Regions from separate parts of the Paraburkholderia strydomiana genome, predicted to be linked through region 2. Evidence: predicted binding sites of a transcription regulator. Region 2 holds the regulator's gene; each other region holds the start of a gene.
The links. The regulator LexA, encoded in region 2, represses DNA repair genes until DNA is damaged. The targets are predictions, from matches to a motif close to ACTGTATNNNNATACAGT.

Region 1: the regulator LexA is predicted to act here: its motif matches at 4,964-4,981, upstream of imuA (translesion DNA synthesis-associated protein ImuA).
Region 3: the regulator LexA is predicted to act here: its motif matches at 4,168-4,185, upstream of dinB (DNA polymerase IV).
Region 4: the regulator LexA is predicted to act here: its motif matches at 3,656-3,673, upstream of J2W46_RS24985 (putative DNA modification/repair radical SAM protein).

The regions. Positions count from the first base shown of each region.
Region 1 is NZ_JAVDVL010000019.1:67,920-75,756, forward strand. It holds gene J2W46_RS31710 (error-prone DNA polymerase) at 1-2,827, opposite strand, end outside; gene J2W46_RS31715 (Y-family DNA polymerase) at 2,834-4,315, opposite strand; gene imuA (translesion DNA synthesis-associated protein ImuA) at 4,245-4,952, opposite strand; gene J2W46_RS31725 (superoxide dismutase) at 5,170-5,787, opposite strand; gene J2W46_RS31730 (hypothetical protein) at 6,029-7,384, opposite strand; gene J2W46_RS31735 (HrpF/NolX family T3SS translocon protein) at 7,427-7,837, opposite strand, start outside.
Region 2 is NZ_JAVDVL010000005.1:211,349-219,185, forward strand. It holds gene J2W46_RS16065 (NADP(H)-dependent aldo-keto reductase) at 45-1,097, shown strand; gene J2W46_RS16070 (hypothetical protein) at 1,311-1,733, shown strand; gene J2W46_RS16075 (ABC transporter permease) at 1,842-2,669, opposite strand; gene nodI (nodulation factor ABC transporter ATP-binding protein NodI) at 2,698-3,612, opposite strand; gene J2W46_RS16085 (universal stress protein) at 3,889-4,353, shown strand; gene J2W46_RS16090 (DUF2939 domain-containing protein) at 4,533-5,234, opposite strand; gene J2W46_RS16095 (hypothetical protein) at 5,345-5,713, opposite strand; gene lexA (transcriptional repressor LexA) at 5,821-6,471, opposite strand; gene J2W46_RS16105 (sulfate ABC transporter substrate-binding protein) at 6,778-7,827, shown strand.
Region 3 is NZ_JAVDVL010000001.1:768,284-776,120, forward strand. It holds gene J2W46_RS03460 (oligosaccharide flippase family protein) at 1-969, shown strand, start outside; gene J2W46_RS03465 (YncE family protein) at 1,619-2,848, shown strand; gene J2W46_RS03470 (immunity 50 family protein) at 3,048-3,548, opposite strand; gene J2W46_RS03475 (RHS repeat-associated core domain-containing protein) at 3,752-4,150, opposite strand; gene dinB (DNA polymerase IV) at 4,304-5,449, shown strand; gene J2W46_RS03485 (heavy metal sensor histidine kinase) at 5,507-7,018, opposite strand; gene J2W46_RS03490 (heavy metal response regulator transcription factor) at 7,015-7,701, opposite strand; gene J2W46_RS03495 (efflux transporter outer membrane subunit) at 7,765-7,837, opposite strand, start outside.
Region 4 is NZ_JAVDVL010000010.1:191,882-199,718, forward strand. It holds gene ldcA (muramoyltetrapeptide carboxypeptidase) at 51-977, opposite strand; gene tadA (tRNA adenosine(34) deaminase TadA) at 1,027-1,710, opposite strand; gene J2W46_RS24975 (DnaJ family domain-containing protein) at 1,794-2,225, opposite strand; gene J2W46_RS24980 (2'-5' RNA ligase family protein) at 2,860-3,465, opposite strand; gene J2W46_RS24985 (putative DNA modification/repair radical SAM protein) at 3,686-4,900, shown strand; gene J2W46_RS24990 (UdgX family uracil-DNA binding protein) at 4,907-6,385, shown strand; gene chrA (chromate efflux transporter) at 6,608-7,837, shown strand, end outside.

The DNA of each region.
Region 1 (7,837 bases), on a different contig from region 2:
GGTTTGCCAGCAACTGCGGGCGCAAAAGTTCCAGCGGATGGCGCCCGAGCGTCAGACCCACTGAGCGGTAATCCGCAACGATGTCGTGTGCTTCGGAGGGCGCGCCGAGTTCGGGCGTTTCGTCCTCGACGGCCGCGATTGCAAGCATGTCCTTGTCCGGCACGGCAGCGACCGACTGCCAGAGCGCCTCGCGCCGGTTGCCGGCAAGCGAGACCAGCGCATTGGCGTCCGCCAGGATATGCAGGTCCCGGCGATCGAGCGCCGCGCGACGCGCGAGGTCTTTCGCGCTTGCGAACGGGCGCACCGCACGCGCATTCTCAATCCGCTCGGCTGTGCCCTCCTTCATGCCACGTAGCAGCGACAGGCCCAGACGCACCGCAGGCCGTGCGGCATCCGCAATACGCTCAAGAGACGAGTTCCACCCACTGATAGTCACATCGACTGGCAGTACGCTGACACCATGCCGTTGCGCATCCTGCACGAGTTGCGATGGCGAGTAAAAGCCCATGGGCTGGCTGTTGAGCATGGCGGCCAGAAATGCCTCGGGTTCGTGGCATTTGAGCCAGCTGCTCGCATACACGAGCAGCGCGAAACTCGCGGCATGACTCTCCGGAAAACCATATTCGCCAAAACCTTTTATCTGTTCGAAGATGGCTTCCGCAAACGCAAGGTCATAGCCCCGCTCCTGCATGCCGAGCACAATGCGGTCATAGTATTTGCCGAGACCACCCTTGCGTTTCCACGCCGCCATCGCGCGCCGCAACTGGTCGGCTTCGCCCGCCGTAAAGCCCGCGGCGAGAATCGCGACCTGCATCACCTGCTCCTGAAAAATCGGCACGCCGAGCGTGCGGCCCAGCGCGGTCTCCAAATCCTTGCTTGGATAGGTGACCGGCTCAAAGCCCTGGCGACGGCGCAGATAAGGATGAACCGCACCACCCTGAATCGGACCCGGCCGCACGATGGCCACTTCGATCACCAGGTCGTAGAACGTTCGAGGCCGCATGCGCGGCAACATCGACATCTGTGCGCGCGACTCGATCTGGAAGACGCCCACCGTGTCGGCGGCGGAAATCATGTCGTAGGTTGCATCGTCTTCTGAGGGAATGTCCTGCATCTCGAAGCGCTCGCCGCGCTGCTCCGACACGAGGTCGAGCGTGCGCCGAATGGCCGACAGCATGCCGAGCGCAAGCACGTCGATCTTGAGCAGCCCCAGCGATTCGAGGTCGTCCTTGTCCCATTGGATGACGCTGCGCTCTGCCATCGCGGCGTTCTCAACGGGAACGAGGCGCGTGAGCTTGCCCCGGCTGATGACGAACCCGCCCGAATGCTGCGACAGATGCCGCGGAAAACCATACAGTTGCGCGGCGAGCGTGGCCCACGCGCGGATGAGCGGCGTTTGCGGGTTCAGCCCGCATTCCTCGAAGCGCTTCAGCAGGTCCGCGCTGTTATCGAACCAGTGATGCGACTTGGCGACCGCATCGACTATCTGCATATCGACGCCGAGCGCCTTACCCGTTTCGCGCAAGACGCCACGCGCACGATACGTCGAGACCGCAGCGGCAATCGCCGCGCGGTCGCGACCGTACTTGCGATAGATGTACTGAATCACTTCTTCGCGCCGCTGATGCTCGAAGTCGACGTCGATGTCAGGCGGCTCCCCGCGCTCTTTCGAGATGAAGCGCTCGAAAAGCATGTTGCCGCGCGCGGGGTCCACTTCCGTCACGCCGAGGCAATAGCAGACAGCCGAATTGGCCGCCGATCCGCGTCCCTGACACAGAATGTGCTGACTGCGCGCAAAGCGGACCAGGTCATAGACCGTCAGAAAGTACGGTTCATATTGCAGGTCGGCAATCAGTTCAAGCTCGTGCTCGATCTGCTCCTGCACGTGGTGCGGAATGCCCGACGGAAAGCGCCGTTGCGCGCCGATGTACGTCTCCTGCCGGAGATAGGCAGTCGGCGTGAAGCCGGGCGGTATCAGTTCGTCGGGATACTCGTAGCGCAGTTCGTCGAGCGAGAAGGTGCAGCGCGCGGCGATGTCGACGGTCGCGGCAAGTGCCTCCGGCGAATACAGATTGGCCAGCCGCAGCCGCGAGCGCAGGTGCTGCTCCGCATTCGGCGCAAGCTCGTATCCGCATTCATGAACCGGCTTGCCGACGCGAATGGCGGTTATCGTGTCCTGCAGCGGTTTTCTTGAACGCACGTGCATGACCACTTCGCCGAGTGCGACCACCGGCACGTCCCGGTTGCGCGCGACGAATTCGACCGCGCCGCGGTGAATGTCGTCCATCGCCCGCTGATGAAGCACGAGGCCCACCCACGCGCGTGCGGGAAAGGTCTCGTCCAGCCATTCGACCTGGGCATCGAGCACATCTTCTTTTGCCGGGAAGGTCGGCACGAGAATGGCCAGGCAGTCCGGCAGGCCCAGCAGGTGCCGGTATTCCTTCTCCGGTCGCGACAGGTCCTGCGGCGTGAGCCGGTATTCGCCCTTCGGCGCGCGCGTACGCGCCAGCGTGATGAGTTCGGACAGATTGCCGTAGCCCTCGCGATTTTTCGCCAGCAGGATGAGTCCGAATGCCGGCGAGCCGTCGGCGTTCACCAGACGAAAGTAGGAGCCGACGATAAACGGCAGCTTCGCTTCTTTCGCCGCGACGTGCGCACGCACCACACCGGCAAGCGAGCACTCGTCGGTAATGGCAAGCGCCGAGTAGCCCAGTTGCGCGGCGCGCTCAGCGAGTTCCTCGGCGTGCGACGCGCCACGCAGAAACGAAAAATTGGAGAGGCAGAAAAGCTCGGCATACGCCGGCAGCATGCTGAAGGTGGCATCCATGGCGCGTCATCCGAAAAGGCCATGAAGGAACCACCGCTGGTCTTCTTCGGCGTCGCGGCTGCTGACACGTTCGCGGTAAATCCAGTAGCAGCTCTGGTCGTCGGCCTGAGCGACGAAGTAGTCGCGCGTCACGAGTTCGCCGTCGAACCAGCCCGCTTCGATACGCTCCCCCGGCGACACCATGCGCAGCGGCGAGCCATAGAACGGACGATGCTGGCGCATTATCAAGCGCACCGGCGTATCGAGCATCCACGTGGGCCTCGGCAAGCCTTCCGGTATGACTGCGGGCTTCACCGGTTGTGTCACCGGCACCCAGCAGTTGGCGACTTCCGGCCGATGGTCGGGACTCGGCGCGGGCCGCAGCACGTTCTCGTCACCCAGCCGCGCGACCAGCAGTTCGAGTAGCCGTGCATGATCTTCCTTTGAGCCGCCGGGCTCGGGAAAAAGCGTATCGGAAGCCGGCGCAGCAGACTCCACTTTCGAGGCGTCCAGACGCAATGCGATAACCGGCGCGGTGAGCTCGATGCGATGCAAGCGCTCCTTCAGCAGCCTCACCAGGTGTTCTTCACGCCACGTTGGCTCGCCGAGGGCAATGTCGATGGTGGTGGGTTCGATGGCGTCGCGCCCCCGCTCGTGCTCCAGCAACAAACGTATTGCGGTGACCGCCAACTGCTTTGCGCAGAGCCAGCCGCACAACTGCACGATCAGCCGATGCGCGCCGAACACGGCGCCGTCCGCATGTTCGAGCCGGTCGGGCATTTCGATGCGCGCGGAAAACGTGGGCGGCAATTCGAGCCAGTCGAAGAGTTCCGGTGCGGTGCCGAATGCGCGGTCGAGCGAATCGAGCAGGTGTTCGCCGCAGCGCCGCTGCAAGCCGGCGCGCGGCAGCCGGCGAATGTCGGCGATGGTTTCGCAGCCGAGCCCCGCGAACCAGTCGGCGAACTCGCGCACCTCGGGGACCGCGATCATGGGCAACGCGGCGAGACGCTGCTCGAGCGTGGACAGCTTCAGCACGCGCCGCGCGCCCCGCCCCTTCGCATATCGCGCCAGCAGCCACGCGCCCTGGCCGGTCGGCGCGGCGCTCACGCGCGCGGTGAGACCGAGCGTGGCAAGCAGCGCCTTCGCCTCGCGGCACAGCGCAAGCAGTCCGCCAAAGAGGCGCAGGCTCGCGCCTATTTCCACGACGACGGTCGCCTCATCGAGCAGCGCGACTTCGGGCGAAAAGCGCATTAGCGCCACGCCGACCTCGCGTTGTGCGGACTGCTCGCGGGCGAAGTCGCGTTCGTGCATGTCCGTCTCGGGCGACAGCGTGAGCACGCCACCGCGTTTCATGCCGAGCCTCACTCCGGCCGCGCGCGCGACGCTGTCCGCAATCACGACCTTGTCCTTCTCGAGCACGACACTGCCGTGAGCGGGCTCAGGCGACCACTTCGGCCTGAAAACTTCGAGCGGCAACTTCGGCAGGTGAACGGCGAGGAAGACGCGCATGTCGTGACAGCAGAACAGGAGTGGGTTGAAGGGGAATCGACAGGGGCTCCGCGCGCGAGGGCCCTCGTCGTTTCACGATGTCGACGGTCAGGCCGTCGGCAGATGGTTTGAGCGCCAGCCGCAATAGCGCCGGCGACGCGTCCTGAGCGCTCGCGAGCGGCCGCACCATGACGAAAAGCGTCTCCGACGACTGCGCCGCCAGATGCAGGCGCCGAAGCGACGAAGCCTGCGCATACTGCGCCCAGAAAATCAGCGCACCGCAACTGCCGGCACGCAGAATCTGTTCTGCCGACCACAATGCGTCCGCCGTTTTCTGCGCCTTGACGCGCAGCACCTGCTCAAGCGACAAGCCGATGTAGCTGAGACCGAGGCCGTCCGGTGTATGCGGGGGCTGGACGAACGCAATGGGCCGGTTGCCCGCTGCACTGAGTGCCGGACGTAGCAGCCGCAGCTCGCCGACACCCGGCTGCTGCACGAGCAGGTCGACCAGTGCGCCCACTGGCCAGCCGCCACCGGGCAGTTCAGCCGATAGCGCCGGATAGCCGGTGTCGACCACCTGCCCCCGGCCGCGCGCAAGCTGGGACGCCCGCCACAGGGACGGGTGTATCGCTTCGGGCGGTGGAGAAGAGGCAGTCATGGACGAAAAAACCTGTATGGATGTACAGTATCCTACACGGATTTTCGCGACGGGGAACAGGCACTTTTTTTGGGAACGAATGGAAGGACAGGTGTGTACCCAAGCTCGTGGGCCATCCATTCCAGAGAAAACGCCATACAGCAGGCACTTCCCGACGCACACCGCCATTGCGGCGATGTGCGGTCTGAATCTCAATGAACGGGCTACAGCGTTGGGATCAAACCCGATCCAGATTCGCCGAAGCAAACGCCCAGTTCAAATGACGCGACACGGTCGCGACCAGGTAATCCGGCCGGCGATTCTGATAATCGAGGTAATAGGCGTGCTCCCACACATCCACCGTCAACAGCGGCGCCTGACCGCGCGTGAACGGGGTTTCCGCATTGCTCGTCTTCACCACCGCGAGTTCGCCTCGATCGACCACCAGCCATCCCCAGCCGCTGCCGAATTGCGACGCCGAAGTGGCCACCAATGCTTTGGTCAACGCTTCCGTGGAGCCGAACTTGCGCTGGATCGCCGCCTGCAGCTTCTCGCTCGGCGCGCTCGCATCCGGACTGAGCGAGTTCCAGTAGAAATTGTGATTCCACGCCTGCGCTGCGTTGTTGAACACGTCGACGAGCGCCGGCTGATCGTGCGACTGCATGATCAGCTCTTCGAGCGACGCATTGGCGAGCGGCGTGCCGGCCAGCAGCTTGTGCAGATTGTCGAAGTACGCACGATGATGTTTGCCGTAGTGAATCCCGATCGTACGCGCCGAGATAACCGGTTCGAGCGCGTTGTCCGCCCACGGCAACGGCGGCAGAGTTTGCGGCGACGCGCCGAGATACGCCGGCACCCCACGCGAGCTTGCAGCCGTTGTAGCGGCCTGCGTGCTCGCGCCGAATGACATCTTCGAAAGCAGCACACCGACTGACGCCAGCGATCCGGTTGCCATCAGACGACGGCGCGACAAAGACGATTTGAGCATGTTTGAAATCCCCAGTAATGTGGCGCGGCGCTCATGATGTCCGCCGCACTCACACAACATTCCACGCTATCTGGCTATTCCATCGCGGCGGGGAATTATTTGCCCGCTTCTAACGGGACGATTGGGACGATTGGGAGCCTTGCGGCGCGTCGCTCTGCTGCTTCGCTTCGGTCTTCTGCTTCGTGTCGATCTGCTTCGTGTCGGTCTTTTGCTTCATGACGCGCTTCTGCTTCGCATGGAGCTTCTGCTTCGCATGGACCTTCTGCTTCGCAGCGAGCTTCTGCTCGAAGAGCGGCTTGCCGAATTCGAACGCCTTCGTGTAATCCGCCGTGTCCGGTTCGTCGTCTGTCGGCGAGCGCGGGATGTTGTCGGTTCTGCCACTCGTTACCGGACGTATGTCGAGCTTCAGACCCGACACCTGGCGCTTGACGGTGTCCGCGACCTCGCCGATGACAGCGGGCGTCACAGCACCCATCGGCTCGACTCCGTGTGTCGCGAACTGCGTGCGCAGGCCACTATCGGGCGTGAGAAACAGCGGACCTGCCGGGACCTTTTGCTCTTCGTCCTGATATTCCGTCAGCTCGTCGCGTTCGTTGAACCACAAGACGCAACCAAGGCACGGCGGCTTGGAACCCGCGGCGCGACCTTCCTTCAACATCTCGGGATAGTTCTTTTCGATCGTCAGCCTCACACTGATCTCGGCGTGGTGCCGGGACGGGTTGTCGGTCACGGTCAGGACGACATCGGGATTTTCGCCGAGCCAGTTGAACAGCTTCTGCGCGCGGCGCAGCTTGTCGTCTGTATTGAGCAACAGCGACGCGCCGCTTTGCGGCGCAGTACGAAGTTTTTCGGCAATGAATTCGCCGAGATGGTCCCTGAGCCTGGCTGCATCGCCGTAACGCTTCTGGAGCTTCTCGTTCGCTTCGCCATTGTTCATCGACATCACAATGCGATTGCTCGCACGGGACGCAACGGCCTGCAACTCGGTTCCGTGCAACTTCGGATTCCCGTCCAGAATGAAGCCCGCGAGTCGCGTCGAAGTCCGTTGACTATCGGAGTCATTCCTCGAGTATTTCCACTGCTCCGCAACGTCTTCTGGCGCGACCTTCGGGGCGCCGCCCTGGGTCTGCAAGCTCCACGCACGAAGTCCGCCGGACTTCACAGCGCCGGTTATCTGCTCGTGGAGCAACTGCGCGTTGTCGTCGGGCTCGATGCGCGGCCCGGACTTCGACGCTCGTACTTTAAGCGGCCCAGGTGACCCGTTGCTTTTATCCGGCAAATTTGCCAGCGCCGCCGACGGCTCGCGCGCACTGCGCGGCTTCGCTCCTGACGACTGCGCAAGCGGTCTGTCACCGGCCGCTTTATCCGTCACCTCACCGGTCGCATTAGCGATCGCATTAGTGGTCTCACTACTGTTCGCCCGCCCGTCGGGCACCCTGTGATCCAGGGGAATCCCTTTCAGCATCGTCTTTCTCCAATCGGCGTGATCTCGCGGTGCATCGCTTTATCAGGCCGCGCCCGGAAGATTCAAATCGTCCTTGTGATCGTCGTACTCGGTTCCGGCAACTTCCTTCGCGCCGTCCTTGGCGATCTGCTTACCCGCTTCCTTCGCGGCCGTTTTGTTGATCACACCTTTGTTGGCCTGATACGCCGCGTTCAGTGCGGCCGACTCCGCGCCCTTGAGCGCCGTGCCCGCACCCGGCACGGTCAGCGCGCCGAGGGCCGCGCCGCCTACATCGAAGCCGGCCTTGATGCCGGCCTGCTTCATGTCGCCGCCTTCGAGCGCGGTGTCGGCGAGTTCGTAGCCGCTCGAAAGCGCCTGCGCGCCAACCGAGCCCGCTGCCGCCAGCTGGCTGATAAGCGGAATCTTGAGATCGGCGATCACGCCGAGCACCTTCGACACAACACCCTCGATCTT
Region 2 (7,837 bases):
AACTTGAGCGGTTTATGTTCATATAACTAACAAGGAAAGCTTCCATGGAATACCGCAGACTCGGCGATTCGGATGTACAGGTCAGCCTGATCGGACTCGGCACCATGACGTGGGGCGAGCAGAACACAGAGCAGGACGCGCACGCTCAAATCGACTACGCGCTCGACCATGGCGTCAACCTGATCGATACCGCAGAGATGTATCCGGTGCCGCCGCGCGCCGAGACGCAAGGTTCGACCGAGCGATTTATCGGCACTTGGCTCGCGAAGCATCGCAGCGCGCGCGAGAAAATCGTGCTCGCTACGAAGATTGCGGGCCCCGCGCGCCAGCCGCATAACCCGCGACATATCCGCGGCGAGACCAACCAGTTCGACCGTAAAAACCTCACTGAGGCGCTGAACGACAGCCTGAAGCGCCTGCAAACGGACTACGTCGATCTGTACCAGTTGCACTGGCCGGACCGCAATACGATGACGTTTGGCCGTCCGGCCTATCCGTGGGTCGACGACGAATACACCGTGCCTATCGACGAAACGCTGTCCGTGCTCGCCGACTTCGTCAAGGCGGGCAAGGTGCGCCATGTGGGCGTATCGAACGAAACGCCGTGGGGCGTCGCGCAGTTCCTGCGCGCGTCGGAAAAGCTCGGCTTGCCGCGTATCGTCAGCATCCAGAACCCGTACAGTCTGCTCAACCGCACTTACGAGGTGGGGCTCTCCGAGTACGCGCACCGCGACAACATCGGCCTGCTCGCGTATTCGCCGCTGGCGTTCGGCTGGCTGTCCGGCAAGTACGAAGGCGGCGCGCGGCCGGCTGGCGCACGCATATCGCTCTTCGAGCGCTTCCAGCGTTACAGCAAGCCCCAGGCGATCCAGGCCACCACGCGTTACGTCGAACTGGCAAAGCGCCATCGCATGTCGCCGGCCCAGTTGGCGCTTGCCTTCGTCAATAGCCGGCCGTTCGTCACGAGCAATCTGATTGGCGCGACCTCGCTCGATCAGTTGAAGGAGAACATTGCGAGCGTCGACGTAAAGCTGTCTCAGGACGTGCTCGATGAAATCGACGCACTGCATCAGCTGCAGCCGAATCCGGCGCCTTGAGTTCGCTGGGACATGCAACGAAAGGCAAATGTCCCTCCCTGTCGGCAAATCACGACCTAAACTGTGGTGAGCAGGACGGGCTTCTGCCTTCGTGTCGTGCTTTTGCGCGTGGCGCGGCGCGCACGAATGGTAGGATGCAGCCCGGAAAATCGGCAGCGGCGGCGGGTTTTCAGCCGCACTGTTCACACTCGGCGATAGCACTCAGGACATCGAATGGCGCAACAAAAAACGAACCCAAAACTCGAGCAGGCGCTGACGCGCGGGGACCTTGCGATCCGTCAGGCGAATTCGGCGCGGGCCACCGCGCTGCTGCGCGCGCTAGCCAAAATGATCGTTGATGCTTCGGCGACGATCGGCGTCGAAGCATTCACACTGATTCCGGACGGCGACAAGATTTACGATCCGGCCGACGGTCTCTGGCCGCAAGAACTGCAGATTTCGCTCGACGGTCCGGTCGAGGACGCCGATCCGGACGAGATCCGCACCGTGCGGCTGATTGCCGACGATCCGGGCACGATGTTCCGGGTGGAATGGCAGCGTGCCGATGGCAAGATCGGCCGTCACGAAGGCGGCCCGTTTGCAACAGTCGCGTTCATCTCGGACGTCGACATTCCCTGGACCGACGAAGAGGACTGAGCTCGCGTCCGTGCAGCAAATTCATTCGTGGGCGCTGACCTATCGGGTCAGCCGCCCTCGAATTGTCCGCACCTCTCTGCCGCGCGGCACGAGTTACTTCAGCACGAGTTACTTCATCATCCGGCGCCGAAACAGCACGGCGGCGACGATAAACCCTCCTACCGCATAGCCCGCCAGCACGGCCGCGTGCCACAGGGCGTTGTCGAGCGGGCGACCAAGCATCGCAGGCCGTATCAGATCGACCGCGTGCGCCAGCGGCAGGACCTCGGCCGCACCACGCGCGGCGGCAGGCAACTGCGAGATCGGGAAGAACACGCCGGAGAGCAACAGCATCGGCGTCAACACTAGCGTTTGATAAAACATGAAAAAGTCGTACGACGGCGCGAGCGCGGTCACGACCATCGCGACACTTGCGAACGCGAGGCCGGTCAGCACGATCACGGGCAACGCGAGCAGCACCGACGGAAAACTGGCGTAGCCGAGCGCGCCCGCCACCAGCATGATCGCGGCGCCCGACAACACCGACTTGCTGGCCGCCCAGATCACTTCGCCAAGCACGATATCGCCGAGCGTCAACGGCGTGTGCATGATTGCTTCCCACGTGCGCTGCACGTGCATGCGCGAGAAGCCCGAATACATCGACTCGAAGCTCGCGGACATCATGACGCTCGACGCAACGGTGCCCGCTGCTAGGAAGGCGATATACGACACGCCGTCGACGCGGCCCACCATCAGCCCGAGACCGAAGCCGAGGCCGAACAGGTAGATCATCGGATCGGCGAGATTACCGAACATGGAGGCGAGCGCAAGCTTCTTCCACACAAGGTAGTTGCGGCGCCACACTGCGATCCAGTTGACCGCGTTCGCGGGCAACGCGGCGAAAGGGGCCTGCATGGGTGGCGTGGCTTCGTTGCTTCGATAAGTGCGTGCATCCATTGCGTGTCTCGTGCAGTGTCGATGGAAGTCAGTCCTGCATCTCGCGGCCCGTGAGACGCAGGAACACATCCTCGAGATTCGCCGGGCGGTGCAGATAGCGCAGGTCCGCTCGCTGCTTCAGTCGCGCATGCACTGGCCCGGCGTCGTTCACATAACAGAAGAGCGTCTCACCGCTGATCTCGGTTCGCTGTGCGAGCGGCGCAAGCTCATCGCGTAATGCGAACGGATCGGGGCCGAAAATCTCGATGACGTCGCAGCCGATTTCCGACTCGATCAGCTCCCTTGGCGCGCCTTCCGCAATCTTGCGTCCTTCTTCGATCACGCACAGCCGGTCGCATAGCCGCTCGGCTTCTTCCATGAAGTGGGTGGTCAACAAGATCGTCTTGCCACGCGCGAGCAGCGAGCGCAGTCGCTCCCAGATGAGATGCCGTGCCTGCGGGTCGAGGCCGGTAGTCGGCTCGTCCATGATCAGCACGTCTGGATCGTTGACGAGCGCCCGCGCGAGCGTGAGGCGCCGCTTCATGCCGCCCGACAGTTCGCTCACGCGCGCGTCGGCCTTGCTCTCCAGCCGCGCGAATTCCAGCAGCGACGGCACCATCGCGCGGCATTGCGCGGCGCTCAAGCCGAAGTAGCGGCCGAACACCAGCAGATTTTCGCGGACGGTAAAGTCGGGATCGAGGTTATCGAACTGCGGCACCACGCCCACGCGCGCCCGCGCGATGCGCGCCCGGCCGGGAATCGGCTCGCCGCACAGGCGGATCGAGCCGGCGTCCGGCGTGGCAATGCCGAGCAGCATGCGCAATGTGGTGGTCTTGCCGGCGCCGTTCGGTCCGAGCAGGCCGAAACACTCACCGACGTCGACATGAAACGACAGTCCGTCGACAACTTTCTTTTCGCCGTAACTTTTTTCAACCTGCTGGAAGTCGATAGCGGTGTCGGGCATGGATAGGGATCGAGGCTCAGGCAAAAGAGGCGAATCGACGGGAAGGCTGCTCATTCTAGGTCATCAGCCGGGAAATGGCGGTTTAAGGAGCGCCCCGCGCTGTGGGTTCTTGCACTGCCGCAAAGGCGTCGCCGGCGTTGTCCTCACCGAGTGTGCCTCGTATGCACAAGGCCGGGGCGTGCAGCAATCGCACTTAGCGTTTTCCATCCCTTGCAAGCTGAATTGCGGCGCACCATGATTGATTCAGACCGCGCTTTTGCGGAAAGGGGGAGAACGATGGCGAGCTACCAGAAAATCCTGCTGTGCTACGACGGCTCGCGCGAAGGCCGCAAGGCTCTGCGTTGCGGCGCCGACCTTGCGCTGGATCTGAAGGCGCAAACGCATCTGCTTTCGGTGGTGGACATGCGCTCGAGCATTGCGCAAAGCGCGGGCCTGCTGACGGACGTCGCGTGCGGAAGCTTCGAAAAGACCGCGCGGGACATCCTGCAAGAGGGCGTGGACTGGCTGACTGAGCGCGGTGTCAACGCGCAGGGTCACTTTGCGTTCGGCCATCCGATCGACGAGATCGCCAATCTTGCCAACGAGTTGCACGTTGACCTCGTGGTGGTGGGCCACCGTTGCCGCACGGGCTTGTCCCGATGGTGGATGGGTGCCGGCAACACACCGCTGCTCGACCGGGTGTCATGCAGCATTCTGGTCGCGTGCTCTTCAGCGCATGAGCAGCAGCAGGAAGCGGCCTGACGATGCGGTTCGGGTGCACGGCCACCCGCGCCAGGCGTGCAGCCTTCGTGCGGGTGGGTGCTCGTGAGCTTTGGTCCGGATGAACGCGGAGGACGGAGTAGCGGGCGGCGCATGCATTACGAGTGCATTGCGTCAGATCGGCCGCGTGCGCGTTCGATGTGTCAAGCCGCGCCTGGCGCTCACTCGTTCAGATTGACCGCCGCCAGCTTCCACGTGAAAAGACCCTCGCGCATGAAGATGGCGGAGTAACGCGCGTCCCCCGCACCGTGCTGGTATGTGACGGCGAACTCGTTGATGCCGCGATAGCCGGCCGTGGTTTGCGGCGGTTGCGGCGGTTGCGGAGGTTGCGGTGACGTGGGCCTGCTAACCGCGTTGCCGCTCGGATCACCCGTAGCGCCGCCGGGCGTGCTGCTGTCCGCGCCGGACGATCCGGGGGCGGGCGCATTGGCAGCGGGCGGATTGCCGGTGACCGGCGCGGCGTTGGGCCGCTCACCCGGCTCGCCGCGCGGCGGCATGCCGTTCAAAAGCGCAGCCACGCCGTCGGGTGTTGCATACGCGTCGACGAGCGGGCCGATCAACGCGACGCCAATCATCGCGCCGATCGCAGCCAACGGATTGCCGTTTCCGTGTGAGTCCAGCCGCCGCGTCAGCAAGCCGGTGACTTGCTGCTTCAGGCTCTCGCGCAACGCGGGAAAATCGACATACCGATTCACCGTCTGCGCGTCACGTGCGTCGGCGGCGCGTTTGAGGTTGTTGAGCGCGATATACGGGGAGGCATAAGCGAAGCCCAACGCCGCGATCAGCGCGATCACGATCAACGTGACGGTAAGCGTGACTGCAAGCGGACGGGCGCTGCGCTTCCTGGGTGTTGAAACTGCCATCGAGCGGAAATCTCCATCAGGTGTGATCTAACGTGGACCGCAACCGCGCTGAAACGATCCGTGCGCTGCCACAAACCATGTGAGCGACGCGCCCCACACCTCACAACTCATCAGGACTCGAAGACCGCTCCGTGGACGTTGGTTTCCTCGGCGATGCAACGGTCAATCATGCGGCACACCGCGTCTACAGTGCCGACCATGATGAGCCGCGACGGCCCGTGGTACACGCGCACCGGCGCACGGCGCTCCGGCTCGGCAGTATTGAGCCCCGAGTTCAGCGACACGCGGGCGAATGCGGGCAGTGACGACGGCAATGAAGACGGCAACGCGGCCTGCCGGTCGGACCCACGAGCGGGCGAGTCGAACAGCGACGCGGTAGCGGCCGTGGACGCTTCGATCAGTGAGCAAGGTACCAGCTTGCGCAGATGGCGCAGACGGCCGAACTGGCGAAACGGCAACAGGCGGGCAAGGCGTTCCATGAGTCTCTCCGGGCGATTCAACATGAGTACTGCTTTAGTCGGTGAGCAGGCGAACGGTTGGCTAATGACGCACTGAGCTTGTCGCTCATTAAGCCAAACCGTTGCTGTCAGAATTCGCCCGGGCGGATCAGCCCGACAGCGATGCCTTCCAGCGCGAAATCCGCGCTGCCTGTCTCAACGAAGATGTTCTCGTAATCGGGGTTCTCGGCAATCAACTCGATACCGTTCGCGCGGCGCTTAAGGCGCTTGACCGTGACGTCGTCGCCAAGCCGCGCAATGATGATCTGGCCGTCTTTGGCCTCGCTTCTTTTCTGCACCGCAAGCAGATCGCCGTCGAAGATACCCGCGTCGCGCATGGACAGCCCGCGCACCTTGAGCAGGTAGTCGGGCTTGCTCGAGAAGAGCGCCGGGTCGCACGCATAGTGTTGGGCGATATGTTCCTGCGCGAGGATCGGGCTACCGGCGGCAACCCGGCCGATAAGCGGCAGCGACAGCTGCATGATGCTGGCGTGCGGCAACGTGAACTGATGCGGCGCCTCGTCCGGGCCAGCAAGCAGGCGAATGCCGCGCGACGCGCCGGCCGCGAGTTCGATCACGCCCTTGCGTGCAAGCGCCCGCAGATGCTCTTCAGCCGAATTGGCCGAGCTGAAACCCAGTTCGGCGGCGATTTCCGCGCGAGTGGGCGGAAATCCGGTGCGCTCTATGGCCCGGCGAATCAGATCGAAAACCTGCTGCTGTCGTGCGGTGAGTTTGGTCATGGCGCCACTGTATGGATGAACAGGTGCCTGTATTTTTATACAGTATCCGGCGCAATTCAAGCTTTACTTTAAGTTTGCGGCTCGACCCCTCGCTGCAACGTCGTAAATCGACGTCAAGACATCCGTTTTCATGCCGCAACGCCTTATCTGGCTGTCATTACCACTTTTGCGTATTAAAAAATGAATAAACATTATTTTTAATGATGAAAGCCCCCGGATAGACTGGCCTCCAGTCGCTCATGTGCACGTGACCCGACGCAAAACAACACACGCTGTTTCAGCGCACCAACACGCGGAGAACTTGGCATGAACAATCACGAAGCGGGCCGGGCAGGCAGGAGCCGAAAACTTATCGCAGCGCTCGCGTTCGGCGCGGCAGCCGCGCTTGGCGTCCTTGGCGCGGCGGGCCAGGCGCAAGCCGCCGACACGACGCTGCTCAATGTGTCCTACGACCCCACTCGCGAGCTTTACCAGGATGTGAACCAGGCTTTCGCCAAAGAATGGAAGGCGAAGACCGGCGAGACCGTCACCTTCAAGCAGTCGCACGGCGGCTCGGGTGCTCAGGCGCGCTCGGTGCTCGACGGCTTGCAGGCCGACGTCGTGACGCTCGCGCTCGCTTATGACATCGACGCCATCGCGAACAAGGGTTTGATCGATAAAGGCTGGCAGAAGCGCTTGCCCGACAACGCGTCGCCGTACACGTCGACGATCGTGTTTCTGGTGCGCAAGGGCAATCCCAAGCACATCAAGGATTGGGACGATCTGACCAAACCCGGCGTGTCGATCGTGACGCCGAATCCGAAGACCTCGGGCGGCGCGCGCTGGAACTATCTCGCGGCATGGGCGTATGCAGCGCATCAGCCGGGCGGCAATGACCAGAAGGCCAAGGAGTTTGTCGGCAAGCTGTACAAGAATGCCGGCGTGCTCGATTCCGGAGCGCGCGGCGCGACCACCAGCTTCGTGCAACGCGGCATCGGCGACGTGCTGATTGCGTGGGAAAACGAGGCGTTCCTGTCGCTGAAGGAATTCGGTCCGGACAAGTTCGAAATCGTCGTGCCGTCCGTGAGCATTCTGGCCGAGCCGCCGGTAGCCGTGGTGGATAAGGTCGTCGACAAGCATGGCACGCGCAAGCTGGCCGAAGCGTATCTGAACTTCCTGTACAGCGAGCAGGGCCAGGAAATCGCCGCGAAGAACTTCTACCGTCCGCGTTCGAACAAGGTTCCGGCCGAACTGACCTCGAAGTTTCCGAAGCTGAAGCTGTACACGGTCGACGATTCGTTCGGCGGCTGGGCCAACGCGCAGAAGACGCACTTTGCCGACGGCGGCGTGTTCGATTCGATCTACCAGCCTCAGTAACACCGCCCAG
Region 3 (7,837 bases), on a different contig from region 2:
GGTGTGATGGCCACGCTGTTGGGAATTGTGTCCGGGGCCAACCTCGGTTGGCTTTTTCAGGGCCGTCACCAGTTTCGAACGCCCATCATCATCGAAGTCTTCGGTTTCGCGTTGAGCCTGGTTCTGGTGCTGACGATCGTACGAGGCCCCCGCGACGCAGTATGGGTCGTCGCGAGTCTACTCATCTCAGGTGTAGCGTCATCGGTTATTTCTTATGGGCTCGCAATCTCACAACTGGGGTGGCCACGCCTCCGATGGACAGGCACCATTTCCCTGATACGGAAATCAACGATGCTGTTCATCTACTCTTCCGCGTCGAGGGTTCTGACAGCTTCATCTACTTATCTTTTGACGCTGCTATCTACGCCCGCCCAGGTGGGCTATTTCGGCGCGGCAGAACGTTTTGCAGCATTAAGCCTTGGATTGATGGGGCCGGCGGCCCAAGTGTTCATTCCTACCATCACGCGCCAACTCGCCCACGGCGACAAGGAAGGCGCGAACCAGACGACCCGGCGCGGCGCAATGCTGCTTATCGGATACGGATTGCTAGTATGTTGCGCCGCGCTTACCCTGTCCCCTCTTGTATTGCCTCTCATACTGGGTGATTCTTTCGCCCACAGCGCTCACATACTTCAAATCTTTGCCTTGATGTTCCCGTTTGCTGCATTCAACGAGTTCATCGCCGGTTACGTGTTTTTGCCGCGGAAAAAGGATCGCCTGCTTGCCACGGTCGGAATCGCATCCGCGTTCGTGAACATAATCCTCGCGCTCGTGCTTGCTCCTCACTACGGCGCCGTTGGACTCGCTTTCGCCCGGGTGATTGGCGAGACAACGCTATCTGCAATGCTAATGGTGATCATGATTCGACTCCGACTGGTTCTCTTGATACCCGGTTGCGAGCGAGCTCTGATATTCATCAGGAACGCGTGTGGGATCCGTGATCCGTTGACTGCGCCGAAGGACAAGTAATCAGGTTGCCGCCATCCCGCCGTTCAAGCGACGCCTTGATTACTGGTATCGGTGATGGAACCTCGTACAATTGGGGAATGATTCCAATGTGAGGGGTCCGTATCGCCATGCAGCCCGGTGCCAATCTGAACCTGATCGAAGTCGCAACTACAGAGTCAGGAAGGCGCAGTCATTTTCCGTCTGGCGAATGACATGATCGAGCATTTCAACGAGGTGGCAAGGCTGTCTCGTGCCATCGTCAGAGCCAGTCGATCATTGAACCACGTGCAGATGCCTGGTTGCGTAGTATCGGATCAGCGCTCCGTTTCGAAAGCGTGAACGGATTGGTGCGCAGTGATACGGTCGCATCTGTGGCACGCGGCCGATACTCAGACTGGGCACATTGAAAGCCAAAGAGATTCCCCCTAAAGCCCACATATTCACCGATAGCAAACAGCCATGGTTTTCTAATTCCAGATGGCATTCAAGCGTCAGGTATGCACAGATAAAATATCAAACCTTATGGGAATCTTAAGCACAGTACCGCCTACCTGGGAAAACGATAAGGACAACTGCTTACGGGAATGCATAAGCTATAGCAACGTCTACTATCTCTTCCGGCGCGCCGTTGAGATAGGTCCACTCCAACGACGATGATGGGAGGTGTACGATGCCGAAGCACCTGTTGGCGAATGCATTGGTGGCGTGTGCGGCTATTGCGATTGCGGGTTGTGGCGGGGACGAACTCAGCATTAGCGGCCCGCACCATGTATCGGACATCGCGGTCCCCAACATCAAGGCAGGCGTAAACTTCTCATTCGACATCGGCGTCGTCTCGGGTAGCCGATACTATTTCACCGACAGGAATAACGCATCTCTGGATCAGATCGACATACCGTCGAAGACCTTCGTCAAAGCCATTCAGGGAAGTGGGCCTCTCGCGTTCACCGGGCTTGGCCCCGGGCCGAATTCGCAGGCGGGTCCGGACGGCGCGACGGCTGTCGGCAACTTTATCTACGTGGGCGACGTGAACTCTGTGAAGGTGGTCGATCCCGCTGTTGGCGCCGTGACGAACAAAATCACGGTTAGCACGACGGGCGTTCGCGCAGATGAAGGTTGTCTGGATCCCACGCATGGCATCTTCATGATCTCCAGCCCGGAAGAGACGCCCCCGTTCGCAACATTCATCAACACGTCCACGCAGACCGTCGTCGCCAAGGTGACGTTCACGGATCTCTCGGGCAAGCCCACCGCGGGCCTCGAAGCGTGCCGGTACGACGCCGCCAGCGACAACTTCTATGTGAACGTTGACGGCAGCACAGCGAATCCTCATGGCGAACTGGTGAAATTGCCGGGAGCGTCCATTCGAGCAATTCCGACCGGTGGCAGTCAAAACTACACGTCGCTTGCGGGCGTAGCGATGTACCCGGAAGGCAATTGCGATCCCACAGGGCTGGCACTGGGCCCCGGCAACGATATTGCGGTCGGGTGTCGCGAAGGTACGACTGGCGCTCCGTTGCTCATGCAGATCTTCAACCGTTCGAACGGTGCACTGGTGGCGTCCCTGAACGCTGGCGGCGGCGATCAGCTTGAATATGATGCGCCCACCAATCGCTACTACAACGCGGCGAGCCGGTGGACGTCTTCTGGCAATGCGTCGACGAACGGCACCTGCTCGGCCGCGTCGCCATGCACGCCCGTGTTGACGATCGTCGACGCGGGCAATCGCAGTGTCGTCGCCCGTCTTAACACGGGCAATAACGCGCATTCGGTTGCAATCGACCCGGCGACCGGGCTCATTTTTGTTCCATATTCTTCCGCGACATCGCCGGCGGGATGTCCGGGTTGCGCGGCGAACGGGTTCGTCAATGGCGGCGTGTCGGTATTCGCCGCCAGATGAGGCGCGGCAGTGCTGCGGGCTTCCCTTGCGCGGCATCTGAAGGCGGGGTAGCGTGCTCAAGGTGGTCGCGGGTCGTCGCAATCGCCCTTCTGGATGTGCGCAGCGACCCTGACGGGCTTGGCGTCAGGGTGGCTCGCGAAGGCCGGAGCGAGTAAACAAACGATACTGTGTCGCCCCCGCGCCAACTACACGTTGGCGGTCACGTCGTACTCGAAGAAATTGGCGCGCAATACGGCTCTATTCGAGTAATCTCGGCAGACGTACACGCAATGAAAACGCTGGCGCCACTATTAGGATCAAGTTCAAAAAGCAATAGGTTGTCGTCTGTCCTCGTGAAGCAAACGTCACCTACGGAGTTATCTTGAACGAAAGCGTCCATAGATACGTCTGCGATCTTTACCTCAAGTAGGGTCAGCGTAATGACGCAGTCTGGTCCACGTGCAACCCAGTTTGGGTCATCCTGGCCCCAATGTCGCAATTCGATTGCGACATCTACCTCTCGGGCATCACGTTTTCCGTACCCCATCTTGATAGACAGCACATGTGCATCGTGGAAAGCCGGCCAGTATCCGAATAGCTTCTTGAGCAAGATGGAGTTGCCTACCTCGCCCCACCCATAGTCATCTACTTCACACATTATTTGGCCCCATTCCGCAACGGTGTTTGCACCCGTCGAATCATCAAGATTGCGATCGGTCATGACGACCTTCTGACAAGGGCGGCGACAGCATTGATCGCGCGCCAACGCCCAAATCAAAATCCATTTTCAAGGGATCGGACAAAGCGGAAGCCCTTCGTCGCGGTCAAAATTCGGCCCGGCGTTATGACCGTGCGGCCTCATCCCATCGTGAGAATGGTCACCGTGATACTGAGCCGACAAATCACCATTTGAATCGTAGTAGTTTACTTTGGGCTTAAACGGATGAACGATAAACCCGCCCGGTGGCCCGCCGTAATCGGCATGAGTTTAGACTCGCCAAACGGATCGTTGAATTGCACCGGATTGCCGTTGACGTAAGCATACGCATTCGTCTGCCCACTCGCGTAACCGATCGGGTCTTCACTGATGAATCGCGCTGCGCCTGGACTGTAATACCGATTCCGGTAGTAATACAACCCGGTCCCGTCATTCTCCCGTCCTGTGTACTGCTGCGTGTTCGGATCGGCCAGCCCCGTCTGCATCGTCGCACCATACGGCTCATACCAATATTGCGTCTGAGTTCGCTGTTGCGCATCCGCCAACGCGAGCACATTGTCGGCGCCCCGGCTTCCTTCCCGACAAATCCGCAGACCGGATTCCACGAACCCTGACAAAAAATACTGTACAAACGTACAGTCCCGGTAAAATACCCGTCAAACGCACGTGCCCTTGCCGCACGCTCCTTTCTGAAGGTGCGGACGAGCGCCCCTTTGGCCGGGCGGCACCACCGAACGCCACTAACGAGCAAACACGGCATGCCAGATGAACGGCGCATAGCCCACATCGACATGGACGCATTCTTCGCGTCTTGTGAACTGTCGCAGTATCCAGAACTACGAGGCAAGGCCATGGTGGTTGCCGGTCGTCGCACGGACGCGCCGCGGACCAACCCGGACGGCACACGCGAATTTTCGCGCTTACGCGACTACGTAGGCAGAGGCGTCTTGACCACCGCCACCTACGAAGCGCGCGCGTTCGGAGTTCACTCCGGCATGCCCACCATGAAGGCCGCCCGGTTAGCGCCGGATGCGATCATCCTTCCGGTGAACTTCGACCTCTACCGAACGTATTCGCGACTGTTCAAAGATGCAGTGCGGTCAGTCACTTCGAGCATAGAAGACGTCGGTATCGACGAAGTGTACGCGGACGTCTCGCTCACGAGCGGCAGTTCAGAGGAAGTAGCGCGCAAGCTGAAGTCGGCGGTGTTGGAAGCAACGAACCTCACGTGCTCCGTGGGAATCGCACCCAACAAGCTGCTTGCAAAGCTGTGCTCCGACATGCAAAAACCCGACGGCATCACGATCCTGAAGTTCGAAGACGTGCAGTCCAGGATCTGGCCAATGGCCGCGAATAAGATCAACGGTATTGGCCCCAAGGCCAGCGCGAAACTTGCGTCGTTGGGAATAACGACCATCGGCGGAATCGCTGAGCGCGACGAGTCGTGGCTCATAGAGCACTTTGGCCGAAGCTACGGTGCATGGCTTCGCAGAGTGTCCCACGGTCTTGACGAGAGGCCCGTGGTGACATACAGCGAACCGGTCTCGATGAGCCGCGAGACCACATTCGAACGGGACCTTCATGCCGTACGGCATCGGCAGGAACTGGGCGCCGCATTCACCCGTCTGTGCGAACAGGTGGCAGCCGATCTGCAGAGAAAAGGCTATCTGGCGAAGAAGATCGGCATCAAGCTTCGCTTCAACGACTTCAAAACAGTCACGCGCGACATCACGCTTCCCGAACCCATTGCCAATGCAGAAGCGTTGCGTCGCGCCGCGACCGACTGCCTGAAAAGAGTGGAGCTCGTTAAATCCATCAGGCTGCTCGGAGTCAAGGCCGGCAACCTGCAACCCGCCGGACAGGTTCCGCGTGACGAGCCGGCTCAGTTCACGCTTGATTTCTAGTTCGTGCGCCCGGTTCCATGCAGCGTGACACGGAGCGCCGAAGCGGTGGCTACCCGTTCAGGCGGACTTTCCCTTTACCAGTGACGAATATGAAGCCGGTGCCGGTGGCGTGTTTGCGTTCGCCCCAGCATTGCCCACACCGTTTCCGACACCATTCCCCGGCAGTTTCGCCGCATTCGAACGTACCGACAGCGCGACGCTGTCCGCAAGCGAAGCAGCAATCGAAAATGCAAACGTATTGACGCCGTTCGCGCTTTGCACCGACACGCTGCCGCGATGCATCTCCGCAATCGCCTTAACGATTGCGAGACCCAGGCCGTGGTTTTCTCTGCTATTGGTGCGCGACGCTTCAGCACGATAAAACCGGTCGAACAGATGTTCGAGCACGCTGGGCTCGATCGGCTCTCCGGGATTTGCAACTTCAATGCGCACCTGTTGCCCGTCCCGCACAATGCGCACGTTGATCTGCGCACCCGGCTGGCAATGCTGGATCGCGTTCATCAACAGATTCGTGCAGGCGCGACCGAACAGCGAGCGGTTCACATGCGCTGCGGCGTCACCATGCAAGCGCGCATGCACGCGAGCTTCTTCGAGGGGAATCTCCAGAAACTCCAGCGTGTGCGCAACTTCAGCCGCGAGCGATACTTCAACGAGGCCCGTTGCACGCTCGCCCTGATCGGCTCGCGCGAGGAACAGCATGTCGTTGATGATCGCGCGCATGCGTTCGAATTCCTCGAGATTCGACTGCAGCGTATGACGCAAATCGTCCACGGAGCGGTTGCGTGTCAACGCCACTTCCGTCTGCCCGATCAGGATCGTGACAGGTGTACGCAATTCGTGCGCGACGTCCGCATTGAACGATTCGAGGCGGCAGTACGCACCGTCGAGGCGTTCAAGCGCGCCGTTAAAAGAATTAGCAAGGTCATTCAATTCATGCGGCAACGACGTGGTATTCAGCCGTTGCGAGCGATTGTTCGGACTGACGGCGGATGCGTCGCGGGTGAGACGCGTCAACGGTGCGAGGCCGATGCGCGTCACCGAATAACTGAGCAGCAGCACCGCGAGGCTGCCGAGCGCCGACAGCGCCGCAAGCGCGAAGCCGAACACGCGCATCGTGCGAATGTTCGGCGAATAGCTCGATGCGACCTGCAACTGCATGGGGGGCCGCGTCGAATAGCCGGGAATGGACACCGTGGTGGTGAGCATGTCTTCACCGCCGCCCGCCGGCCTCACGCGCGCGTAGCCGCCGGGCCAGGTCTTCACGGTCGAACCCTCGATGGGCTTGCCATAGTTGTAGGACGGCTCGATGCTCGTTACCGCATATACGGTGCTGCGGTCATGAGGCGTCATGTCGGTGAGCTTCTCGCGCGACATGCGCCATTTTTCAGGTGTCAGCCCGTGATTGCAGATGAGCCGCGCGATCTGGGCACGGTCGTCGAGCGACTCGCGCAAGTGGTTCTCGAGCTGCGAGCGCAACACCGCAAAAAGCCCCGCGCCGACGAGCGTAAATACGAACAGCGCGACGAGCGCGAACATCAGTGCGAGGCGCCGTGCTATTGAACGGTTCATGGCTGTTCCGCCTCTTCGCGCACTTCGAGCACATAGCCCATGCCGCGCACGGTATGCAGCAGTTTGGAAGAAAACGGGCCGTCGAGCTTCGCGCGCAATCGCTTGATCGCCGTTTCCACGACGTTAGTATGACTATCGAAGTTGACATCCCAGACGAGTTCAGTGATCGCGGTCTTTGACAGAATATCGCCTTGCCTGCGGGCCAAAACGCTCAGCAGCTGGAATTCTTTCGCGGTGAGATCGAGACGCACGCCCTCTCGCGTCGCGCGCCTTCCGATCAGGTCGACGAACAGATCGCCGACTGAAATGAGCGTGGATTCCTGCGAGCGCGTACGGCGCGCCAACGCGTGCAGACGCTCGACGAGCTCGAGAAATGAGAATGGCTTGGTCAGATAGTCGTCGGCGCCTTCGCGCAGACCGCGCACGCGGTCGTTCACATGATCGCGTGCCGTCAGCATGATGACGGGCGTCGACTTGCGCATGCGCAGCGCCTTCAGCACGCTGAAGCCGTCGCGTTTCGGCAGCATGACGTCGAGCACGATCACGTCGTAATCGAACTCGGTGGCCAGATGCATGCCCTCTTCGCCATCGAGCGCGACGTCCACGACCCAGCCCTGCTCTGTCAAGCCGGAGCGCAGGTAGTCCACCACCTTGTGCTCGTCTTCAACAATCAGCAATTTCATGCGCGTCCCCTAGTGTCTGCATTATACGAAACGCCTCGTATTGCTTCCGTGCACTATGCCGCCTCACTGCGCAGCGGCACGCGTCTGGACGGGCCCGGCGCCCTCCGGCTGCACGTCCTGTTGTCCAACCCTTGAT
Region 4 (7,837 bases), on a different contig from region 2:
AAGGACCGGCGAAAAGGCGGCCTCGCCTGCACCGCTTTGTTAGCGGTCGTTCAACGCAGACAGGGATAATCTGTCAGGGTCAGCTTGAAGCCGTTCGCATCTGCAACCAGGTGCGCGTCGGCACCCACAGGCAGCGTAAGCATGTCCGGCACGTGGCCGAACTGCAAGCCGGTGACGATCGGAATGCCGATCACCGACCGCATCTGATCGATCATGGCTTGCAGGTCATAGCCGTTGTCGTAGTCGTACGACTTGCCGCCCGAAAAATCGCCGAGCACGAGCGCCTGCTGCTCGCCGAGAATACCTGACAGGTGCAGTTGATAAAGCATCCGCTCAATGCGAAACGGCTGCTCGTTGACGTCCTCGACAAACAGCACCCCGCCCTGCACCGACGGAATATAAGGCGTGCCGACGAGCGACGTGAGCACCGCCAGATTGCCGCCCCAGAAGGTGCCCGATACGTCCACCGCGTGCGCTTGCGGCACGTTTTTCGCAATGGTTAGCGTCGGCTTTGTCAGCGCGGACCAGAAGTGCTGCATGGTGAAGTCGCTGACATGTTCGGCACCGAAGTCGCTCATGAGCATCGGGCCGCTGAACGTTTTCAAGCCGGCGCGCGCGAGCAGAGCAAGCTGAATAGCCGTGAAGTCGCTGTGGCCCACCAGCGCGACCGGCTCGCCGCTCAGACGACGTTGCAACCCATCGTAATCGAGGCCGTGCAGAATCCGCGCCGCGCCGTAACCGCCGCGCACGGCAAGGACGATGTCCGGCAACGCGCGGGAAGCATCCGCGAGCCGGTTCAAATCCGCCGCGCGCTCGCCGTCGGTGCCGCCAAAGCGTTGATAACGACGCCGCGTCGCGTCTACTCCTTCCACGCGATGCCCTTGTGCGCGCAGGCGCTGCAACGCGCGGTTGAGCACCTCCGCCTCTTGCGGATAGCCGGAAGGCGCAATCAGGTTGAAGGTACGGTGGACGCTCATCGATAGGCTCTGGTCTAAGTGTTCCGCGCGGTTTGGAGAGCGTTGCGATTCAGGGTGTGCCGGACGGGTCTATTTCCGGGACGACGGCTGCACGTGCCGCCGCGCGTGCTTCGCGGCTCGCACGCCGCCGCTCGGCAAAGAACGACTTCAGCGCAGCGCCGCATTCGCTTTCGAGCACGCCGCCGGTCACCTGAGTGTGATGATTCAACTGCGGGTTCGCGAATGCGTCGACGACGCTGCCGCATGCACCCGTTTTCGGATCGCGGGCACCGAACACCACGCGGGCAATGCGGGCGTGCATGATGGCACCTGCGCACATCAGGCAAGGTTCGAGGGTCACATACAGTTCGCAGCCCGGCAAGCGATAGTTCTGCGCGATCTTTGCCGCGGCACGCAACGCGACCATTTCCGCGTGCGCCGAAGGATCGTGCGCGCCAATCGGATGGTTGAAACCTTTCGCGATCACTTCGTCGCCAAGCACGAGCACTGCGCCGACGGGCACTTCACCAGCCGCCCGCGCTTCTTCGGCGGCAGCTTGCGCCAAGGCCATGAACCGGCGGTCGCGGTCAGAGACGGCGGGGTTGGCGGGCGGGTCGGCGGGTGGGTTGGCAGCGGCTGCGAGCGGCTCGGGGGGATCGGACGAGGCGATGGGCGCCGCGGCAGCGACGCCCGGCTCGCCATTTGCGAAGTCACCGGCGATGGTGACAACACCACCGACAGTAACAGGCGGCATTTCCGGCTCCTTTCCTGCCTCGATCCAGTCCAAGTTCGAGCCCAATTTCAAGCCCAAGGCCCCGCGGCCAACGACGGGCTCGCTCACTGTGTCCCCGAGCCGGCGACATTCGCGGGAGAGCCTTCCACCGCGGACATATCGCTGTTGGAAGCCCGCTCGGACAAGCGCTCCGCAATCCGGCGGCAATATTCGCGCGGCAGCACCAACGGGCCTCCACGTAACGACTCCAGCGCCATATGGAGTGCCAGCATGCGAGCCTGAAGACGGCAGCGCGTAGCCTGATCGCTCACGGCATTCAGTTCGGCCTGCAAGTCACGCAACGCGCGCAACTGCTCCATTGCGGGGGGCACAAACCCCGCGTTTTTCAAAATCCGGTTGGCGACGCGCACTTCTTCCGGGACCAGAGCATCGTCGTCCAGGGTGAGCGGCGCGCCTGCGCCCGGCAAATCGTCGAATTCGCCACGTGCGGCGGCGGCGGCAATACGCTGTTCGACTAACGCATCAAGCAATCTCATCTGCAATCCACTACGTTGCGGCCCAAGCATTCTATCAGGGAGCGCACGAGGGTTCCTTCCGCCGGATTCACCCGACCCGCCGGCTTTTCGGATTTTGCGTATTGGAGTCCTGGATGGATGCAAGCTAGGCTTCGACACTTTTTGCGAGTCGCGCTCGCGGCGTGCTTTGGCCGCCTGCTCGGTTCGCTTCGTTTGGCTACCTCGCTCACCTACTTCGCTTCTCTGTTTCCTGCTTTTTTTGCCACCGATCATGCAATTGCAAATGACACACTCACGCGTTGACAACGCAGCACGAATCACTGCCACAAGCACTGCCCCGCAGCCCGCAGTCCGGGCGTGCGCGGGCTGCGCTTCAGCGCTCGCGAGCCGCGCCCGCGTTGACAGGCGCTCATTCAAGACAACCCTACGCGGTGTATGTGTAGCCGCAGCGATGTCCGCCTTGCGTTCCGGCTGCGCAGTATTCTGCGCCGGAGCCGGCGGAAGCGGCGGTGGTTTCGGCGGCGTTTGCGCTACTGGTATGCGCTTCTAGACGCACGCCAGATCCCCACAAAATCTAAAGCCACAGATCACGCGTCGCTGCCCACCCTCCTTTCATGTTCCTCTTCACGACCAACTAATCGTCGCGCCAATGCCACTAGGGCGCGGCCCCTTCAAGCGACCAGCGCGCAAGCACAATATGCCGGGTACGCCCCAATAAGCTGTGTATCAACGCGAAACCACGCACATTCCAGCAAACCGGCTCAACCGGACGCGCGGCGGCCCAAGGCAAGCCGTAAGCCAACGTGACATGCGGCGTATAAGTCACTGCCGCGGAACCGGCGCGGCTTTCAATGCCCTTGACGTGCAGCGCTTCGGTCAATGCATCATGAAGCCGATGCAGACCCACCACGCCCTCACTCCCCGTCAACACTAACGGGCCCGGCCGCGGTTTCGACGCGAAACTCTCCGCCGTATTGAATTCGACGCTGAACGGCGCCATGCGAACCGCGGCAGCCGCTTGCATTGCGGCCTCCACATGTGCCGGCGGCAGACCGCCCGCGAAATTGCCGAGATGACGCAGCGTGACGTGCAAACGACCGGCGGCAAGCGGCTTACTGCGGGCGCGCGCTTCCCCGCAAAGCTCTTGCGCTAGCTTTGAAATGCTGGCCGCGGTATTCGCATCCGGGAAGACAGCGAAAAAGAGGCCGTCGGTTGGCGTTGGCGGCGCCTCGAGCCCGGGCAACCACAGTTGTTCAGGCATCTTGCTCCTGCGTGCTGAAATCCGGCATCTACACGAATCCCCCTTCACATGAACGAACTGGCGGACGCCAGCGGAAAACCAGCAACGAACAAGCAACCAGGCAGCAACCGCACCGCAAGCCAGCAAGCATCCAACCCCGCCGCCGACCCTGCCAAAAAACGCTTGCGCTTACGAGCTGCCCACGTACAATACTGTACATCCATACAGTATCGGCGGCAACGTGGAATTGCAGAAAAAGCTCGAAGTATTGGCCGACGCGGCCAAATACGACGCATCGTGCGCCAGTAGTGGCGCGCCTAAGCGCGCGTCGCGCGGCACGGAAGGTTTGGGCGCCAGCACCGGCGCCGGTATCTGCCATAGCTTCACGCCAGACGGGCGCTGCGTATCGCTGCTGAAAATCCTGCTCACCAATTTCTGTCTGTATGACTGTCAGTACTGCGTCAACCGGCGCTCGAGCAATGTGCCGCGGGCGCGCTTCACGCCTGAGGAGGTCGTGGACCTCACGCTCGACTTTTATCGGCGCAACTACATTGACGGACTGTTTCTAAGTTCAGGCATCATCCGGTCGTCGAATTACACCATGGAGCAACTGGTGCGGGTAGCGCAGTCGCTGCGCGAAGATCACCAGTTCCGCGGCTACCTTCACCTGAAAACCATCCCCGACGCCGACCCCGAACTCATCGCCAAAGCCGGCCGCTATGCCGACCGTCTGAGCGTGAACATCGAACTGCCGACCGAAGGCAGCCTCGCACGCCTTGCACCGGAGAAAGACGTGCGCACGATCAAGCTCGCCATGGGGTCGATCCGGCTCGCGCAGGAAGAGGCGCTGGGCGACGCAAAAGCGCCCCGGTTCACGCCGGCCGGCCAAAGCACGCAAATGATCGTCGGCGCGGATCAGACGAACGACAGCACCATCCTGCAGACCGCGGAAACGCTATACGGATCGTACAAGCTGAAGCGCGTGTATTACTCGGCATTCAGCCCGATCCCTGACAGTCCTTCGGCAGTCCCCGGCGAGGCGCCGCCGCTGCTGCGCGAACATCGTCTGTATCAGGCAGATTTTCTGCTGCGCGGCTACGGTTTCAACGTCGCGGAACTGTTCGAACAGCCAGGCAACCTGCCGCTCGACATGGATCCGAAACTTGCATGGGCGCTCGGGCATCGCGACCAGTTCCCGGTCGACCTGAACCGCGCGCCGCTTCGCATGATCGCGCGGGTGCCGGGCATCGGCATGCGCAATGCCAAGCGGCTGGTCGAGTTGCGACGCTCACGGCGGGTGCGCTATGAAGATCTGGTGCGCCTGCGGTGTCCGCTGGAAAAGATCAAGCCGTTCGTCGTTACACAAGACTATCGCGCGGCCATGCACGACGCGTCGTCGGCTCATCTGCGGCGAATCCTGACGCCGCCAATGCAAACGCAAATGCAGTTGTGGTGACGTATCGTGCTTCATTGCATCGAGATCGAAAACCATTTTGCCGCCTGGCGTACAGCCACTCTCGTTGCGCTGGCTCAAGGGCTTGCGCCGGAGTCGATCGAATGGCGCATTAAAGAAGGCGCCGGTGGTCATGGTTCGCTGTCTGGTCAAACGGCGCTCGATTACGGTGACACGTCCGGCAACGCGGCGCTCGGGTCGGACGCCCCGGCCGTTCACGTCTCGAAAGAACTGTCGGCGCTGTTGCATGATGCGGCGCTGTATCGCGAGCCGGACCGGTGGGCATTCCTCTACAAGGTGCTGTGGCGCTGGCAATGCGGTGATCGCGCGGTGGCGTCGCCAGCCGACGTCGACGGCGCCCGGCTCTACCGGATGGCTAAAGCGGTGCGCCGTGCGAAGCACGACATGATCGCGTACGTGCGCTTTCGCAAGCAGAAGCCGGACGCCCAAACCCCAGAGTACGTAGCCTGGTACGAACCGGAGCACGACGTTCTCGCATGGGCCGCGGAACATTTCGCGCAACGCATGGGGCGCTCGTCGTGGATTATCGCGACGCCTCACGGCGCCGCGTTCTGGAACGGCGAGCAACTACATATCGAAGCGCGCCCTGCTCTGCGCCACGAGCATCGCTGCGACAGTGAAGACGAAGCCGAGGCGTTGTGGCTCGCGTACTACCGCAGCACATTCAATCCTGCGCGTCTGAACGAAGCCGCGCTCGAACAGCACATGCCGGTGCGGTTCTGGAAAGGGCTGCCTGAAGGCCATCTGATTCCCGCCATGATCAGTGAAGCAAAGAGCGGCGCGCGGCGCGTTGCGCAAGCGAGCGGGGTCGCGGCGCTCGGCGGCAAGTCCATTCCTGTCGAAGCCGAATTCGCTCAGCCCGCCCGCGATCAGCCATCGTCGCTGGATGCCTGCCGGCGTTGCGACCTGTGGCGCAATGCGACGCAAGCCGTGGGCAGTTCGGGGCCTCGTGACGCGCGCATCATGCTGATCGGTGAGCAGCCCGGCGATCAGGAGGATCTGAGCGGCGAGCCTTTCATCGGGCCGGCGGGACAGTTGCTAGACCTCGCGATCGTCCGCGCCGACCTGTCGCGTGAGCAGCTTTATTTGACGAACGCGGTCAAGCACTTTAAATGGGAACCTCGCGGCAAGCGCAGGCTGCACAAAACCGCCGCGCAGCGCGAGGTCGAAGCATGCTCGTATTGGCTGGAGCAGGAGTTGCAAACCGTTCGGCCATCGGTCGTCGTCGCGCTGGGCGCAACGGCGCTCAACGCGTTGCTGCGCGAAAAGGCAAGCTTGCGCGACTATATGGGTAAGCCGTTCGAACTCGAAGGCGGTTGGGGAATCGCGACATATCATCCTTCGTTCGCGTTGCGTCAGCAGGACGACGCCGCGCGCGACAAAGTGCTGAGCGCCATCAGCGAAGCACTCGTCGAAGCGCGGAAACTGGCGGCATCGGTGCAAGCGGAACAGCGCAGCGTGCCTTAACTGCTAGACTGCGCCGCACGTTCCGTCATGCGGTTAAGGGGAATCAATGACCGGGGGCAATGACCGGAACGTCAGTGACCGGAAAGCTAAAAGTCAGCAAGCCGATCCTGAGTGGCCAATCGTCATCGCCCAGACACCCTTGAGACCCTCGCTAGCCAAAAGATACTTGCGACCGCTCGAAGCCCGCGCTCCAGCACGAGGCAAAACGAACAGGACCATTTGATGAAAGACGACGTCGCCCGCGTTCCGCTCTCCACTGCGTTCTGGTATTGGCTGCGACTCGGCTTCATGAGCTTTGGCGGTCCGGCCGGGCAGATAGCGCTGATGCACCAGGAACTCGTCGAGAGAAAGCGCTGGATTTCGGAAAAGCGCTTCCTGCATGCGTTGAACTACTGCATGGTGCTTCCCGGGCCCGAGGCGCAGCAACTTGCGACCTACATCGGCTGGCTCATGCATCGCACGTGGGGTGGCGTGATCGCGGGCGGGCTTTTCGTGCTGCCGTCGCTATTTATTCTTATGGGCCTGTCGTGGGTCTATCTGGTGTTCGGCAGCGTCCCGGCCGTGGCGGGCGTGCTGTACGGAATCAAGCCGGCTGTGACTGCGATCGTCGTGTTCGCAGCGTATCGCATTGGCTCACGCGCGCTTAAGAACGCCTGGCTGTGGTCTATCGCCGCTGCGGCGTTTATCGCCATCTTCGCCGTGAAGGTGCCGTTCCCGTTGATTGTTCTCGTGGCTGGCGTGATCGGTTACGTCGGCGGGAAATATGCGCCCGGCACTTTCGTGATTGGCGGCAAGCACGGCGCCGCTGCGCAGCTTCACGGCCCGGCGCTGATCGACGACGACACGCCGACGCCTCGTCACGCGCTCTTTACCTGGAAGCGCTTTTTCATCGTCCTGGCAAGCTTTGTCCTCATATGGCTGGTGACGATCGGTACGCTAACCGTCCTTTTCGGATGGAACGGCGCACTCACGCAAATGGCCTGGTTCTTCACGAAGGCAGCGCTGCTTACGTTCGGTGGCGCGTACGCGGTTTTGCCTTATGTCTACCAGGGCGCGGTCGAGCATCAGCATTGGCTCACCGGGCTTCAAATGATCGACGGTCTTGCGCTCGGTGAGACGACGCCCGGCCCGCTGATCATGGTCGTCGCTTTCGTCGGCTTTGTCGGCGGATGGACGCGAGCGATATTCGGTCCGGACGCGCTACTTCTGTCCGCTGTCGTCGCGTCGACGATCGTGACGTTCTTCACGTTTCTGCCTTCGTTCATGTTCATCCTGCTGGGCGGCCCGTTCATCGAGACCACGCACGGCAATCTGAAATTCACCGCGCCGCTCACTGCGATCACGGCCGCGGTCGTCGGCGTAATCGTGAATCTTGCCGTCTTCTTTGCGCTGCACGTTTTATGGCCGCATGGCCTGCATGGGAGCTTCGACTGGTTGTCGCTCGTCATCGGG